DNA from 3 places in the Streptomyces sp. NPDC002870 genome. Region 3 is predicted to be linked to each of the others. Evidence: riboswitches for the same ligand, from Rfam matches in the RefSeq annotation. Region 3 holds a riboswitch; each other region holds the start of a gene.
What was found. A riboswitch is a leader RNA that binds a small molecule or an ion and turns the genes downstream of it on or off. The one in region 3 is predicted to bind cobalamin.
Positions count from the first base shown of each region.

Region 1 (5,479 bases), on a different contig from region 3:
GCGCTTGAAGAGGTTGGAGACCTGCGGCTCGATGCACTCGTACACGCCCGCGATCGAGGCGATGGTCGCGGTCGGCGCGATGGCGAGGAGGAGGGAGTTGCGCATGCCGCTGTCGGCGACGCGGGCGCGCAGCGCGCCCCAGCGCTCCGGCCAGTTGAGCTCGACGTCGTAGTGGTCGGGGTGCAGCACGCCACGGGCCGCGCGGGTCTGGGACCAGGCGGGCAGCGGGCCGTTGCGCTCGGCGAGGTCGCAGGACGCCTCGTAGGCGGCGAGCATGATCCGCTCTGCGATCTTCGTGGAGAGCGCCTTCGCCTCTGGCGAGTCGAAGGGGAGGCGGAGCTTGAAGAAGACGTCCTGTAGGCCCATCGCACCCAGGCCCACCGGACGCCACTTGGCGTTGGAGCGGCCGGCCTGCTCGGTCGGGTAGAAGTTGATGTCGACGACCCGGTCGAGGAAGGTCACGGCGGTACGGACGGTCTCGTCCAGCCGCTCCCAGTCGATGCCCCCCGACGCGAGCACGAACGAACCGAGGTTGACCGAGCCGAGGTTGCAGACGGCCGTCTCCCCGTCGTCCGTCACCTCCAGGATCTCGGTGCACAGGTTCGAGGAGTGGACGACCTTGCCCGGCTCGGCGGTCTGGTTGGCCGTGCGGTTGGAGGCGTCCTTGAAGGTCATCCAGCCGTTGCCGGTCTGCGCGAGCGTACGCATCATCCGGCCGTACAACTCCCGCGCGGGGATGGTCTTGCGCGCGAGCCCCGCGGCCTCCGCCTTGCGGTACGCCGCGTCGAACTCGTCGCCCCACAGATCGACCAGGTCCGGCACATCGGCGGGTGAGAACAGCGACCAGTCGGCGTCGGCCTCGACGCGGCGCATGAACTCGTCCGGGATCCAGTGCGCGAGGTTGAGGTTGTGCGTTCGCCGCGCGTCCTCACCGGTGTTGTCGCGCAGCTCCAGGAACTCCTCGACGTCCGCGTGCCAGGTCTCCAGGTAGATCGCGGCGGCGCCCTTGCGCCGGCCGCCCTGGTTCACGGCGGCGACCGAGGCGTCGAGGGTCTTCAGGAACGGCACGATGCCGTTGGAGTGGCCGTTGGTGCCGCGGATCAGTGAACCGCGGGCGCGGATGCGGGAGTACGAGAGGCCGATGCCGCCCGCGTGCTTGGAGAGCCGCGCGACCTGGTGGTACCGGTCGTAGATCGAGTCGAGCTCGTCCAGCGGGGAGTCCAGCAGATAGCAGGAGGACATCTGCGGGTGGCGGGTGCCGGAGTTGAAGAGGGTGGGCGACGAGGGGAGGTAGTCGAGGCGGCTCATCAGCCCGTACAGCGCGGCGACTTCGTCCAGGGCGCGCGCGGAGGCGTCCTCCGCCAGCCCGCAGGCGACGCGCAGCATGAAGTGCTGCGGGGTCTCGATCACCTGGCGGGTCAGTGGGTGCCGGAGCAGATAGCGGCTGTAGAGGGTGCGCAGACCGAAGTAGCCGAAACGGTCGTCGGCGTCCTGGTCGATCAGCGCGTCGAGACGGGCGGCGTGCAGCGTGACGAACTCGGCCGTGCGGTCGGCGATCAGGCCCTCGCGGTGGCCGACCGCGACCGACGCGGAGAAGGACACCGCGCCCTGCCCGGCGGCCTCGTCCGCGATGTGACGGGTCAGCAGGCGGGCGGCGAGCCGGGAGTAGGCCGGGTCCTCGGAGATCAGCCCCGCGGCGGCGTCGGTGGCGAGGCCCCGCAACTCGGCCGCGTCCGACCGGGCGTTGCGGCCGCGCAGCGCGGCGGCGGCGACGCGTCCCGGGTCGGTGTCCGGCAGATCGGCAGTCAGATCGGTCAGGGTCCGCAGAAGCGCGGTCCCGGGGCCGTCGGCAGCCTGCTCCTCGATGCCTGAAACCGGATCGGCTGGCGCGATGGTCACGTGGTGCTCTCCCTCGCTCGGCTCTGGGCCGGCGGGGGAGGGGGAGGGCCGCGGGCGTACGTACCCGGAAATAGGCAGCGCACCGCACGGCATCCACCGACCCAACCGCGAGGCCCGGACGTCTCGGCACCCGGTTCGGTCGAGCCGGATGCACCGTCGGCAGGTCTTCGGACTGATGGGTACGACAAAGCGCACCACAGCACACCGTTGCGGGACAGTTCCGGATTCGCACCGGATTCCCCTGCGGCGACAGCGAGCATGAGCATACATGTGGGGGCCGCTGGATGCGGCACCCCCCACATGTTGTGTCGTGACGGGCTACAGCTCCAACGCGTACGTCAGCAGGGGGAGTCCTGGGATGGGCTCCCAGTCCCGGTCGGGCGAACGGACGAAGCCCAACCGCTCGTAGATCCGGTGGGCGGCGAGCATGGTGGGCTGGGTCGACAGCAGGAGCCGTTCCACGCCGTCGACGGCCCGTGCCTGCTCGATGCAGGCCCGTACGAGCGCCTCGCCCGCACCACGGCCCCGCCCCTCCCGGGCGACCGCCAGCATCCGGAACTCGGCCTCGCCCTCGCGCGCGATGTCGGCCCAGGCGCTGCCCGGGGCGGCGAAGGTCACACCGCCGAGCAGCTCCCCCTCGTGCACCGCGACGAGCACTTCCGCGCCTTCGGCCCGGCGCCCCACGGCCCGCAGCTGGTGGAGGTACTCGTCGTCCTCGCCGAAGTCCAGCAGTCCGTCGTCGAGATAGGCCCGTGCCGTGATCTCGCCGAGACGCTCGTACTCCTCGGGCGTGGCCTCCCTGATCGTGATGTCCATGCTTCGAAGTGTGCACCAGGGGTACGACAACGGGCCGCCGTATTTCCGTCACCGGAAATGCGGCGGCCCGTTGTGCGCGTAACCGTTCAGCAGCAGCGGAACCCTTCGCGCGGATCCGCTTCCCGTGCGTCCGTGCGCTTGCGTTCGAACTCGCGCCGGGTCATGACCTCGGTGGCAGGGTCGCAGGATCTGGCGTGGGCGACGTACTTGTCGTACACGCTCTCGCCGGACACCTCGCGTACGTACCAGCGGATCCAGTCCGCCGCCCGCCGGATGCTCGTCGCCGGGCTCACGGCGAGCCGGTCCCGGCCGGCACGCCGTCCTCGGCGCGGCCGTCGTCGGCGCGGCCGTCCTTGCGGATGCCGCCCTCGGGGCCGACCCCCGCGGCCACGAGCTCGGCCTTCTCCTCCGCCGTGGGGAACAGACCGGCCGGTGCCACCAACTTCGACTCGGTGAACGGGACCTCGGACAGTTTGACGCTCGCGGGGTCCCTGACGGCCTTGACGCAGACCCGTGCCGCATCCGCGATCACCACGATGATGAGGAGGGCGAAAAGGGCGCAAAGCACGCCGTCCACCGTGGAGTTGGTGACGACGGTGTGCATCTCGTCCATGGTCTTGGCGGGCGGCAGCACCTCGCCGGAATCGATGCCCGCCTGGTACTTGTCCCGCTGGGCGAAGAAGCCCACCCGCGGGTCGGCCGAGAAGATCTTCTGCCAGCTCGCGGTGAGCGTCACGGCGGCGTCCCAGGCCAGCGGGACGGCGGTGACCCACGCCCACTTGAGGCGGCCGGACTTGACCAGCAGCGTGGTGCAGACGGCCAGTGCCACGGCGGCCAGCAGCTGGTTGGCGATGCCGAACAGCGGGAAGAGCTGGTTGATGCCGCCCAGCGGGTCGTGCACGCCGACCCAGAGGAAGTAGCCCCAGCCGCCGACGACGACCGCGCTGGCGAACCAGACGCCCGGCTTCCAGCTGACCTGGCGGAAGGGCTTGTAGACGTTGCCCAGCATGTCCTGGAGCATGAAGCGGCCCACCCGGGTGCCGGCATCCACAGTGGTGAGGATGAACAGCGCCTCGAACATGATCGCGAAGTGGTACCAGAACGCCTTCATGCCGGCGCCACCGATGACCGCGGAGAATATCTCCGACATGCCGAGCGCGAAGGTCGGTGCACCACCGGTCCGCGACAGCAGTGAGGCCTCCTCGACGTCCGACGCGGCCTTCGCCAGCGCGTCGGGCGAGATGGAGAAGCCGAAGTTCGTCACGGCCTCGGAGGCGGACTGGACCGTTGTCCCGACCACGCCCGCAGGGGAGTTGATCGCGAAGTACAGACCGGGGTCGATGATGCAGGCCGTGATCATCGCCATGACGGCGACGAAGGACTCGGTCAGCATGGCCCCGTACCCGATCATCCGGATCTGGGTCTCCTTCTGGACCATCTTCGGGGTGGTGCCCGAGGAGACCAGCGAGTGGAAGCCGGAGAGCGCGCCGCACGCGATGGTGATGAAGACGAACGGGAACATCGATCCGGCGAAGACCGGCCCGTCGCCGCGGCTCGCGAACTCGGTGACGGCGGGCATCTTCAGGGTCGGCAGGGCTACGAAGACGCCGATCGCGAGCAGCGCGATCGTGCCGACCTTCATGAAGGTCGAGAGGTAGTCGCGCGGCGCCAGCAGCATCCACACGGGCAGTACGGAGGCGAGGAAGCCGTACGCGATCATCCACATGACCAGCGTGCCCGGCGCCAGGGTGAAGGTTTCGGCCAGCGAGGACTCGGCGACCCAGCCGCCCGCGACGATGGCGAGGAGCAGCAGTGCGACACCGATGACCGAGACCTCGGTGACCTTGCCCGGACGCAGCACCCGCAGATAGACGCCCATGAAGAGGGCGATCGGGATGGTCATGGCGATGGAGAAGACACCCCACGGGGAGTGCGCCAGGGCGTTGACGATCACCAGGGCGAGCACGGCCAGCAGAATGATCATGATGGCGAAGACGGCGACCAGCGCGGCCGCTCCGCCGAAGGGGCCGATCTCGTCACGGGCCATCTGGCCGAGCGAACGGCCGTTGCGGCGGGTGGAGAAGAACAGCGTCACCATGTCCTGCACCGCACCGGCGAAGATCACGCCGACGATGATCCAGATGGTGCCCGGCAGATAACCCATCTGCGCGGCGAGCACGGGGCCGACCAGCGGGCCCGCGCCCGCGACCGCCGCGAAGTGGTGCCCGAAGAGCACCCGGCGGTCGGTCGGATGGAAGTCGATGCCGTTATTGAGCCGTTCGGCGGGGGTGGCCCGGTCCTTGTCGACCTTCAGTACCCGGTTCGCGATGAAACGTGAGTAGAAGCGGTAGGCGATCGCGTACGAACCGAGCGCGGCCGCGAGCATCCAGGCGGCCGAGATCTCCTCGCCCCGGGAGAGCGCCAGCACACCCCAGCCGGCCGCGGCCACGAGGGCGACGAGCGACCAGATGGCGATCGACCTCGGAGTGAGTCGTCTGAGTGGCGTGTTGGGTGGTGCTGACGGCTCTGGCATGTGCACGTCCCCTCGCTGATCACCTGTTGTAATGCGCAGGAAATCTAGGCGAGTGGTCCGCGTACAGTCACCCCCCGTCCGTATATCGGTACGGCAACAGTCTGATGTCAACCGTTCGGCCTGCAACTGCGCGGACGGTCCGACTCCTGGCGGTCCGTCAGCATCCGCTCGATTCCCGTCGGGACGCCACGGTCACGGCTCGCACCTCGCGACACCAGGAGTTCAAGCTCG
Region 1 is NZ_JBIAPW010000002.1:118,521-123,999, forward strand. Features, by position in the region: gene ACFYWY_RS03005 (ribonucleoside-diphosphate reductase subunit alpha) at 1-1,899, opposite strand, end outside; cobalamin riboswitch at 2,040-2,172, opposite strand; gene ACFYWY_RS03010 (GNAT family N-acetyltransferase) at 2,218-2,715, opposite strand; gene ACFYWY_RS03015 (YbdD/YjiX family protein) at 2,802-3,008, opposite strand; gene ACFYWY_RS03020 (carbon starvation CstA family protein) at 3,005-5,248, opposite strand; gene ACFYWY_RS03025 (MFS transporter) at 5,471-5,479, opposite strand, start outside.
Region 1: another riboswitch for cobalamin. It lies ahead of ACFYWY_RS03005 (ribonucleoside-diphosphate reductase subunit alpha); the one in region 3 lies ahead of metE (5-methyltetrahydropteroyltriglutamate--homocysteine S-methyltransferase).

Region 2 (5,479 bases), on a different contig from region 3:
GCCAGTGGGTGCCCCAGACCGCCCCGACCCGGCAGCCGTCCAAGAAGGCCTCGCCACCGAGGACTTCGGCGACGCCGTGGTGGATCTCGTAGCCCTCCACCGGCTCGCCGAGCGCCTCGCCGACCGGGCGGGCAAGGGTCTTGCCGACCGCGAACCGGACGCGTACGGGCAGCAGTCCGAGCCCCTTGACGGCTCCGGCCCGCGACTCGACCTCGTCCTCGATGTGCTCGGCGAACATCTGGAAGCCGCCGCAGATGCCCAGTACCGGCCGGCCCTCGGCGGCCCGCCGCTTCAGCGCGTCCGCCAGCCCCCGCTCGCGCAGCCACTCCAGGGCGCGCACAGTCCCACGCGTGCCCGGCACGATCACCAGGTCGGCGTCGACGAGTTCATCGGCCCGGTCCACGAATCGCACCACGACGCCCGGTTCGGCCGCCAGCGCGTCCACGTCGGTGAAGTTGGACATCAGCGGCACGGCGCAGACCGCGACGCGCAGCACGTCCTCGCCGACGGGCGGCGCGACCACCGACTCCCGTACCGCGCCGCGCAGAGAGACGCGCAGCCCGTCCTCCTCGTCGATGCCGAGGCCGTGCGCGAAGGGCAGCACTCCGTACGTGCGCCGTCCGGTCAGCCCGTGCAGCATCTCCAGGCCCGGCTCGAGCAACGACACGTCGCCCCGGAACTTATTGACCAAGTACCCCGCCACCAGCGCCTGGTCCTCCGCGTCGAGCAGCGCCGTCGTACCGAAGAAGGAGGCGAAGACCCCGCCGCGGTCGATGTCCCCGACGACCAGCACCGGGAGCCGGGCGGCCCGCGCGATGCCCATGTTCACGATGTCCGTACGCCGCAGATTGATCTCGGCCGGACTGCCCGCCCCCTCGCAGATCACGGCCTCATACGTGCCCCGCAGTTCCTCCAGGCACTCCACGACGGTGGAGAGCAGCGCCTCCTGGCGACCTCCGTGGTAGCCGCGGGCGCTCAGTTCACCCACCGGCCTGCCCATCAGCACGACCTGGCTCGAGCGGTCGCTGCCCGGCTTGAGCAGCACGGGGTTCATCAGGGCGCTCGGCTCAACGCGCGCGGCCTGAGCCTGCATGGCCTGCGCCCGCCCGATCTCCGCGCCCTCGCGCGTGACGAACGAATTGAGCGACATGTTCTGCCCCTTGAAGGGCGCGACCTTCACCCCCTGCCGTACGAGCCACCGGCAGATGCCGGCCGTGACGACGCTCTTGCCCGCGTCGGAGGTGGTTCCGGCGACCAGCAGCCCCCCGGCCTTCCGTCTGCTCATCCCCGCCCCTTTCCGGCGCGCCGCGCGCGCAGCGCGTGCCCCGCCACGTGGCCCGCGGCGCAGGCCGCCAGTGTCAGCCAGCCGACGCGGCGCGAGAGCCGCACGGCACGTTCGATGTCGCCGAACTGCACAGGGCGGCCCGTGCCGTTGAGTACGGGACGGTGCTCGACGCGTCCGCCGTACGAGAGGGTTCCGCCCAGCCGTACGCCGAGCGCCCCGGCGAACGCCGCCTCCACCGGGCCCGCGTTCGGACTCGGATGCTTCTTCGCGTCGTCCCGCCATGCCCGTACCGCTCCGCGCGGGTTCTGCCCGGCGAGCACCGCCAGACCCGCGGTGAGCCGGGCGCCCGGCCAGCCGGCCACATCGTCGAGGCGGGCCGAAGCCCAGCCGAACCGCCGGTATCTGGAGGATTTGTGGCCGACCATCGCGTCCAGCGTGTTGACCGCCCGGAAACCCACCAGACCCGGCACACCCGCGAGCGCTCCCCAGACCAGCGCGCCCACCACCGCGTCCGAGGTGTTCTCGGCGACGGATTCCACCACGGCGCGGGCGATCTGCTGCTCGTCCAGGCTCTGCGGGTCGCGCCCGCACAGATGCGGCAGCCGCTCCCGGGCCACCTCCACGTCCCCGGCGGCGAGCGCGCCGCCGACGGCCCGCGCCTCGCGGCCCAGTGATGTGCCGCCGACGACGGCCCAGGTGGCGGCGGCGGTCAGCACGACGGACGCGGCGGAGCGGTCCCGGACCCCGCGGGCGAGGAGCGCGGCGGCAGCCGCGGCGCCCCCGGCGCACACGGCGGTGTGCAGCGCGCCCCAGCCGCGGTGGTCGCGCCACAGAACGCGCTCGACGGCGCCCGCCGCCCGTCCGAACGCGGCGACCGGATGCCCTCGGCGAGGGTCGCCGAGCAGCAGGTCGCCGACCAGGCCGGCAGTGGCGCCGTAGGCGAAAGTGACGTCGGCACGCATGGGTTCAGGCCGACGTTTCGCCTGGAAGGGCCCTCGTACTCACAGCGGGAAGTGAACCTGAACCGCAGCCGCGCATGGCGATATGTCCTCACTCAGGGTGTCCGCGCCCTGGTTCGACGTGACCGGCGGTGAGAGTTCCTGGCTTCCGGGGGATTGCTCCCCCGGTGACAGTGGCGGGACCGCGCCGGATTCGCACCGGCTTCCTCTTCTGCCGCCGTAGATGGCTTCGGCAGTCCACCACGTGCGAGAACGCCCGTCAACTCGCCTTTGACCTGCGGTGGGACAGTGTGCCGAGCCCCACATCGGCGGCACAGGGCGGCACACGAAAGGGCCGGGCCGGGTCACCCGAAGGGGTGCCCGGCCCGGCCTTGTGCTGAGTGAGCCGCCGTCAGACGACGATCAGATAGATCCCGTACGTCACGGCCGCCGCGCAGAGCGCGAAGCAGGCGTACGCGCCCGTGCGCGCCAGGGCCGCGGAGCCGCCGCCCCCTCCGGCCGCCGACTCCTGCTTGGTCAGGCCCACGATGCCCAGGGTGAACAGACCCACCAGGGCGACGGTGGCGACGAGGCTCACGCCGAAGACGGAGCTGAGTGCTGCCCAGTCGATGTTCATGCTGATCTGTCCTTATACCGTGGCCGGCTGCGTCGCCGGCTCCTCGGAGTCGGCCGCGTGGGGCTGAGCCGGGATGGTCGTCTTGCGGTCCTGCGTGGGCGTGCCGGCCGGCGGCGGGCTGACGGCCGCGATGGCGGCGGTCACCACACCGGCGGGCTCGGCGTCGCCGGCCACGTCGTTGACATTGGTGTGGTCGACCACCTGGCGGCGGGAGACGAACCAGATCGCGACGCAGGCGCCGATCAGGAAGGCGGCGACGGCCGCGACACCCCAGTCGCCCTGCTTGGTCACGAACTCCGAGCCCGCGGCCACCAGACCGGCGGCCGGCAGGGTCAGGCCCCAGGCGACGAACATCCGGGTGGCGGTGGACCAGCGGACCACGCCGCCCTTGCGGCCGAGACCCGCGCCCATCACGGCGCCGGAGCAGGAGTGCGTGGTCGACAGCGAGAAGCCGAGGTTGGAGGAGGCGAGGATGACGCTGGCCGCGCTGGTCTGGGCGGCGAAGCCCTGCTGCGGCTGGAGGTCGGTCAGGCCCTTGCCCATGGTGCGGATGATGCGCCAGCCGCCGAGGTAGGTGCCCAGCGCGATCGCGAGACCGGCGGCGAGGATGACCCACATCGGAGGGTTGGAGCCGGGGGAGAGCACACCGCCGGCGACGAGCGCCAGGGTGATGATGCCCATGGTCTTCTGCGCGTCGTTGGTGCCGTGGGCCAGGGAGACCAGGCCGGCCGAGGTGATCTGGCCGGCGCGGTAGCCCTTCGCGGTGGCCTTCTCGTCGGCGTTCCTGCCGATCCTGTACGTCAGCCGGGAGGCCAGGAAGGCCGCGATGCCGGCGACCAGCGGGGCGGCGATCGCGGGGATCAGCACCTTGGTGACGACGGTGCCGCCGTTGACTCCGCCGATGCCGACAGAGGCGATGGTGGCGCCGATCAGTCCGCCCATGAGGGCGTGCGAAGAGCTGGACGGCAGACCGATCAGCCAGGTCATGAGATTCCACAGGATGGCGCCGACGAGCGCCGCGAAGATCACCTCTGGTGTGATGCCGTCCTCGGTGACGATGCCGCTGGAGATCGTCTTTGCGACTTCCACGGACAGGAACGCGCCGACGAGGTTGAGCACGGCGGACATGGCCACCGCCGTCTTGGGTTTCAGAGCGCCGGTCGAGATGGTCGTCGCCATCGCGTTGGCGGTGTCGTGGAAACCGTTCGTGAAATCGAACACGAGCGCTGTCACGATCACAATCGCGAGCAGCAAGGTGATGTGTTCCATTTACCCAGGCAATCGTTCGACGTCAGTGGCCCGGCGAACGTAGTTAACCTGGATGAACGGAAGATGAACTGAGACGGGCGCTGCGGTGTCCTCAAGTGAGGCCCCGTCAGTCCGCTTGCTGTGTGGCGCGGTGCCGCCCGGCGGTGGCACGGGGGGCGTCCGGCATCGACGCCGCACCGAAGCGAAAACGGCTCTTTATGCCGCTTTGCGTGATCTCCGTCACCCGCCCTGCGGCGCCCGTCGCCGCCTGACAGGATCGCCGCATGACCGATCAGGTGCGGCAGGACGCGATCGAGCAGGCCTGGGAAGACCTCGTGGCCACGGCTCGCAGGACAGCGGCGGAAGGCCTGGTGGTGGGCACATCGGGCAATGTCTCCGCACGGGTCGGCCCACTCGTCCTGGTCACCCCGAGCGCAGTCCCCTATGACCGGCTCACGCCCGAGGACGCCGTCGCGGTCGATCTCGACGGCAACCAGCTCCTCGGAGAGCTCGCCCCCACCAGCGAGCTGCCGCTGCACCTGGAGGTCTACCGCAACACCCAGGCCGGCGCCGTGGTCCACACCCACGCCGTGCACGCCACCGCGGTCTCCACCCTCGTCCCCGAGCTCCCGCCCATCCACTACATGGCCGCGGCCATGGGCGGCACCGTCCGTGTCGCGCGGTACGCCCTGTACGGAACGGACGAGCTGGCCGCGAACATGCTCCACGCCCTGCGCGGACGCACCGCCTGCCTCCTGCAGAACCACGGCACCGTCGCCTACGGCGAGACCCTTGACCAGGCCTACGACCGCACCGCCCAGCTGGAGTGGATGTGCCGCCTCTGGCTGACCGCGGCGTCACTGCCCGGACACACGCCCAGCCTGCTCTCCGGCTCCCAGCTGCAAGAGGCCGCGGAGAAGCTCCAGGGGTACGGCCGGCGCGGCTGAGCCCCCCCCGGTGGCCGCCGTCCACTGGCAGCGAGGCGTGCTGATGCCGACACTGGAACGGTGCGCCCGGCTACAGCGACGGCAGCTGCCGTCACCACCGTGATAGGTGTCGGCGCGGCCGCGATCGCGGCCGGCCGGTACGCGAGCGATGCCGCGCTCAAAGCGCAGCCGGGGCGGCCGCTGCCCGGCGAGCCCCGGCCCACAGTGCACGCCACGGCCGACGACCAGGTGACCCTGACCCGCAGCGTCGCCACACAGCGCCCCGGCACGTACGCACTCCAAAGCCAGGACGTCCACGCGGTCGTCGGCCCCGTACTCGACGGGGTGTCGCACCCCGTCGACACCGTCGTACGCCGCCTGGAGCGGGTCAGCCGCGGCAGTCTGCAGCCCGGCAGCCGGGTGTGGCTCACCCCGCAGGTGCACA
Region 2 is NZ_JBIAPW010000013.1:166,168-171,646, forward strand. Features, by position in the region: gene ACFYWY_RS18720 (cobyric acid synthase) at 1-1,285, opposite strand, end outside; gene ACFYWY_RS18725 (cobalamin biosynthesis protein) at 1,282-2,247, opposite strand; cobalamin riboswitch at 2,359-2,502, opposite strand; gene ACFYWY_RS18730 (hypothetical protein) at 2,636-2,860, opposite strand; gene ACFYWY_RS18735 (anion permease) at 2,873-4,129, opposite strand; gene ACFYWY_RS18740 (class II aldolase/adducin family protein) at 4,393-5,055, shown strand; gene ACFYWY_RS18745 (alpha/beta hydrolase) at 5,116-5,479, shown strand, end outside.
Region 2: another riboswitch for cobalamin. It lies ahead of ACFYWY_RS18725 (cobalamin biosynthesis protein); the one in region 3 lies ahead of metE (5-methyltetrahydropteroyltriglutamate--homocysteine S-methyltransferase).

Region 3 (5,479 bases):
GAACGAGGCAGGGACGTCACCCGCGGTGGAGCAGACCCGCACCTTGGTCGAGGAGTTCGAGCAGGCCGAGGGCCGCCGACCGCGCATCCTGGTCGCCAAGATGGGCCAGGACGGCCATGACCGCGGCCAGAAGGTGATCGCCACAGCCTTCGCCGACCTGGGCTTCGACGTGGATGTCGGCCCGCTGTTCCAGACGCCGGAAGAGGTGGCCCGCCAGGCGGTCGAGGCGGACGTCCACATCGTCGGCGTCTCCTCGCTGGCCGCCGGGCATCTCACTCTCGTACCGGCGCTCAAGGAGCAACTGGCCGCCGAGGGACGGGAAGACATCATGATCGTGGTGGGCGGGGTGATTCCGCCCCAGGACGTCCAGACGCTTCACGAGGCCGGAGCCGCCGCGGTCTTCCCGCCCGGCACGGTGATCCCGGATGCCGCGCGGGACCTGGTGAAGACGCTGGGCGCCTCGCTCGGCCACGAGTTGTAGGACTGTGCCCCGGATGCGTCCCACGCTCGACATCGACAGCTATGTCAAGGGCGTGCGTGAGGGGTCGCGGGCGTACATCGCTCGCGCCATCACGCTCGTCGAGTCCACCCGCGCCGATCACCGGGTGCTGGCCCAGCGGCTGCTGACCGAGCTGCTGCCGTACTCCGGTACGGCACGGCGGGTGGGTATCAGTGGTGTGCCGGGCGTCGGCAAGTCCACCTTCATCGACGCTCTCGGCACCATGCTCACCGGCCTCGGCCACCGGGTCGCGGTCCTTGCCGTCGATCCGTCCTCCACCCGTACGGGCGGCTCCATCCTGGGTGACAAGACCCGGATGGAACGGCTCGCGGTGGATCCGGCTGCCTTTGTGCGGCCTTCGCCCACCTCGGGCACGCTGGGTGGAGTGGCCAAGGCGACCCGCGAGACCATCATCGTGATGGAGGCCGCGGGCTATGACGTGGTGCTCGTGGAGACCGTCGGCGTCGGCCAGTCGGAGACGGCCGTGGCCAACATGGTGGACTCCTTTCTGCTGCTCAGCCTGGCCCGAACCGGCGACCAGCTCCAGGGCATCAAGAAGGGTGTGCTGGAGCTGGCCGACGTCATCGCGGTGAACAAGGCGGACGGGCCGCACGAGCGCGACGCCCGCTCGGCGGCCCGTGAACTGGCCGGTGCGCTACGGCTGATGCACCCCGCCGACGCGGCGTGGACTCCCCCGGTCCTGTCCTGCAGTGCCCGCGAGGGCACCGGCCTCGACACGCTCTGGGAGCGTCTCGAGCAGCACCGGGCGCTCCTCGACTCGACGGGCAGGCTCGACGCCAAGCGCCGTGACCAGCAGATCGACTGGGCGTGGGCGATGGTCCACGACGAGCTGCGGGACCGGCTGCGCGGCCATCCCGAGGTACGGGCGCTCGCGCCCGGTCTCGAACAGCAGGTGCGGAACGGGGAGTTGACGGCGACGCTGGCCGCCGAGCGCATCCTGGAGGCGTTCCAGCGGCGGTAGCGGGGTCCGCGCGAGTCCCTCAACGGGGCTCCGCCCCAGATCCCTCCCCCTACGCCCTGGCGGGCGTGGGGGGACCCCCACCTCAATCGCCGGAGAGGCTGAATTACAGCCCGGCCCTGACCTCGCGGGCCGCGGCCACCAGATGCTCCAGCGACGTGCGCACCTCGGGCCAGCCGCGGGTCTTCAGACCGCAGTCGGGGTTGACCCACAGCCGCTCGGCGGGAATGGCGTCAAGTCCCTTGCGCAGCAGTGCGGTTGCCTCCTCAGTGCTGGGCACCCGCGGCGAGTGGATGTCGTAGACGCCGGGGCCCACCTCGCGGGGATACCCGGCGGTGGCGAGTTCGTCGGCGACCTGCATATGGGAGCGGGCGGCCTCCAGGCTGATGACATCCGCGTCGAGGTCGTCGATGGCCTGGAGGATGTCGCCGAACTCCGCGTAGCACATATGTGTATGGATCTGGGTATCGGGACGGACGCCGCCGGTGGTGAGGCGGAACGCCTGTGTCGCCCAGGCCAGATAGGCCTCGTGACCGGCCCTGCGCAGTGGCAGCGTCTCACGCAGCGCCGGTTCGTCCACCTGGATGACCGACGATCCGGCGGCCTCCAGGTCGTTCACCTCGTCGCGCAGCGCGAGGGCGACCTGCCGTGCGGTGTCGGCGAGCGGCTGGTCGTCGCGGACGAAGGACCAGGCGAGCATGGTGACGGGCCCGGTGAGCATGCCCTTGACGGGGCGGCCGGTGAGCGACTGGGCGTACCGGGTCCAGCGGACGGTCATCGGGTCGGGCCGGGAGATGTCGCCGGCCAGGATCGGCGGCCGGACATAGCGGGTGCCGTACGACTGGACCCAGCCGTGCCGGGTGGCGAGGTAGCCGCTGAGCTGCTCGGCGAAGTACTGCACCATGTCGTTGCGTTCGGGCTCGCCGTGCACCAGGACGTCGATGTCGGCCTTCTCCTGGAAGGAGATGACCTCACGGATCTCGGCCTCGATCCGCTTCTCGTACCCCTCCGTGTCGATGCGCCCGGACCTCAGCTCAGCACGCGCGGTGCGCAGCTCGGTGGTCTGCGGGAACGAACCGATCGTGGTCGTGGGAAGGAGGGGCAGGCCGAGGCGCGAGCGCTGAGCGGCGGCACGCTCGCTGTACGGGAGGCTGCGCCGGGCGTCGGCCTCGGTGACTTGTGCGCAGCGGGCCCGTACGGCGGGGTCGTGGGTGAGCGCGGAGGTGGCGCGAGAGCGCAGGTCGGCCCGGTTGGCGGCGAGTTGGGCGGCGATGCTGCCGGCGCCCTCGGTCAGTCCGCGGGCCAGGGTGACCACCTCGGCCGTCTTCTGACGGGCGAAGGCCAGCCAGCGCGCGACCTGCGTGTCCACGCCCCGTTCCGCGGCCGCGTCGAGGGGCACATGCAGCAGGGAGCAGGACGCCGCCACATCCACCCGGTCGGCGAACCCGAGCAGGGTGGCGAGTGTGGCCCTCGACTTTTCGAGGTCGTTGATCCATACGTTGCGGCCGTCGACGACTCCGGCGACGAGCCGCTTGCCGGGCAGGCCGCCGACGGCGGCGAGGTCGCCGAGGTTGGCGGCGGCAGGCCCGGTGAAGTCGAGGGCGAGTCCGTCGACCGGCGCCTTGGCCAGTACGGGGAGGGCGTCGCCCAGCCGGTCGAAGTAGGAGGCGACCAGGAGTTGGGGCCGGTCGGTGAGCCCGCCCAGCTCCCGGTAGGCGCGGGCCGCGGCGTTCAGCACGGCCCGCGGCTGGTCCTGGACCAGGGCCGGCTCGTCGAGCTGCACCCACTGCGCGCCCGCGGCCCGCAGATCTGAGAGCACCTCGGCGTACACCACAAGCAGCCGGTCCAGCAGGGTGAGCGGTTCGAAGTCGGCGAGGACGCCCGGTGCGGGCTTGGCGAGCAGCAGATAGGTGATGGGGCCGACGAGCACCGGGCGGGCGGTGTGCCCGAGGGCGAGGGCCTCCTTCAGCTCGGCGACCTGCTTGGCGGAGTCGGTGCTGAAGACGGTGTCGGGGCCGAGTTCGGGCACGAGGTAGTGGTAGTTGGTGTCGAACCACTTGGTCATTTCCAGGGGCGCGACGTCCTGGGTCCCGCGGGCCATGGCGAAGTAGCCGTCGAGCGCGCCTGCCTCCACGGCCGCACGGTGGCGCGCGGGAATGGCGCCGACCATGACGGTGGTGTCCAGGACGTGGTCGTAGTACGAGAAGTCTCCGGTGGGCACTTCATGGATGCCGGCGTCGGCGAGCTGCTGCCAGTTGGCGCGGCGCAGTTGAGCGGCGCTCTCCCGGAGGGCTTCGGCGCTGACGCGGCCCTTCCAGTAGCCCTCGATGGCCTTCTTCAGTTCCCGGTCGGGGCCCTGGCGCGGATAACCGTAGACGGTGGCCCTGGCTCCCGCTGCTGAGGATGTGCTGGTCACGGAACTCTCCTTCGCGAGTACTCGTCAGGCGACCCCGGAGCGGATCGTGGAACGCGAAGGAACGGCAACCGGAGCAGCCACCGGCACGCCTGTGCCCTGTGCTGCCCGTACCGCCGACCCGCCCACGAGGTCACCGAGATCTCCGCGCACGTCGGTCGCGCACGGGCAGTGGCAGGTCTTCGGACTTGCGGGCACGCCTTCCTCGTACGTGTCGTACGAAGGCACCTACTGGCCGTCGCTTCCCGGATCCGGTGCCGGATCCAGTGCGTATGACGGCGGTCGTTCCCACTCACCGCTGCGGGGCAGTTCCGGATTTCCACCGGATTCCCTCTTGCGACGCGCCTGCCTGGCGGGCAGGGCGAACCAACTGCGAGACCCAGCCTAGGCGCTGCCGCTCGCGGGGCACACCCCCGCCCCTGCGGGGGTGTGCCCTCAGCTTCCGGTCCGGTTCACTTCCCCGGCCGGGCGGCGTCCCCGACGCTCAGGCCGGATCCGGCCACCCGGGCCCTGATGCCGTCGCGCTCCACGGTGATGTCGCGCAGCCGCAGCTCGCTGAGCGAGTCGGGCAGCTCGAAGGAGAGGGAGAGCCGCTCCGAGAGCTCCGGCGGCCTGACCGCGAGCAGTCCCTTGACCAGGGCGGGGTCGATGCCCGCTTTCTCCAGCAGCTGTGGATGCGCGATCACCACATCGACGAGATTGACTTTCATCAGCCGCTCGACGAACTTCGGTGCTCCGGTGAGGCGGTGGAGTTCCTCCTCGCTCCGCAGCGCCCGGCGCACCTGCTCCTTGGGCACGCCGAGCCGGTCCACGATGGCGGGCACCGCCAGCATTGCCTTCGCGCGGGCCGCTTCGCGGCTGATCCGCTCGGCCGCCTCGCGGTGCAGCCGCAGTCCCGAATGATCCGGGTCCTTGCCGGGCCGGTAGGTGGCGACGCGGGGAATGTCGAGCTGCATGCCGTCGAGGGTGGTGGTGAGGGCCCGGCCGTTGTCGCGCCGGATGTGCGCACGGGCGCGTACGTGCAGTTCCTGTCCGGCGACGGCGAGTTCGCCGTTCACGCGTATCCCGTCGGCACCGGTGCCGGTGAACCGGAGCTGTGAGGCGCCCAGTTCGCGGTTGAGGTCGTCGAAGGAGAGCAGCACCTCGCCGTCGAGGTTGCCGATGACGGCGCCCTTGATCGAGGTCGGCGCGTCGCCGACGATGCGTACGTCCTTGGCGGTGGCCCGCACTTCGGCGAGCGAGACGCGGTCGGCGGAGACGTCCGGCACGGTGACGTCGACCTGGTCGATCCGCTCGTCGATGAGCTGGGTGAGGAAGGGGAAGCCGTGGATGTCCACGTCCGGCCTGGTGGCGAGTGAGAGCGACTGCTGGAGCTTGTCCGCCGCCTTGCTCTGCGCGTACGCCTCCGCGAGCCGGTCGGTGAGGAGCAGACAGACGGTGCACAGGAGTGCCGCGACGGTCAGCTTCACCACCGCGGGCAGGGCCGAAAGACGGCTCTGCCCGCGGTGGTTGGGCGGTGACCAGTCGTCCTCGTCGTCGAGGTCCGAGGTGAGCCCGAGCTCCAGCGGGTCGGGTGGGACGTAGTCGG
Region 3 is NZ_JBIAPW010000008.1:141,699-147,177, reverse strand. Features, by position in the region: gene scpA (methylmalonyl-CoA mutase) at 1-481, shown strand, start outside; gene meaB (methylmalonyl Co-A mutase-associated GTPase MeaB) at 495-1,481, shown strand; gene metE (5-methyltetrahydropteroyltriglutamate--homocysteine S-methyltransferase) at 1,585-3,894, opposite strand; cobalamin riboswitch at 4,047-4,277, opposite strand; gene ACFYWY_RS12920 (DUF2993 domain-containing protein) at 4,344-5,479, opposite strand, start outside.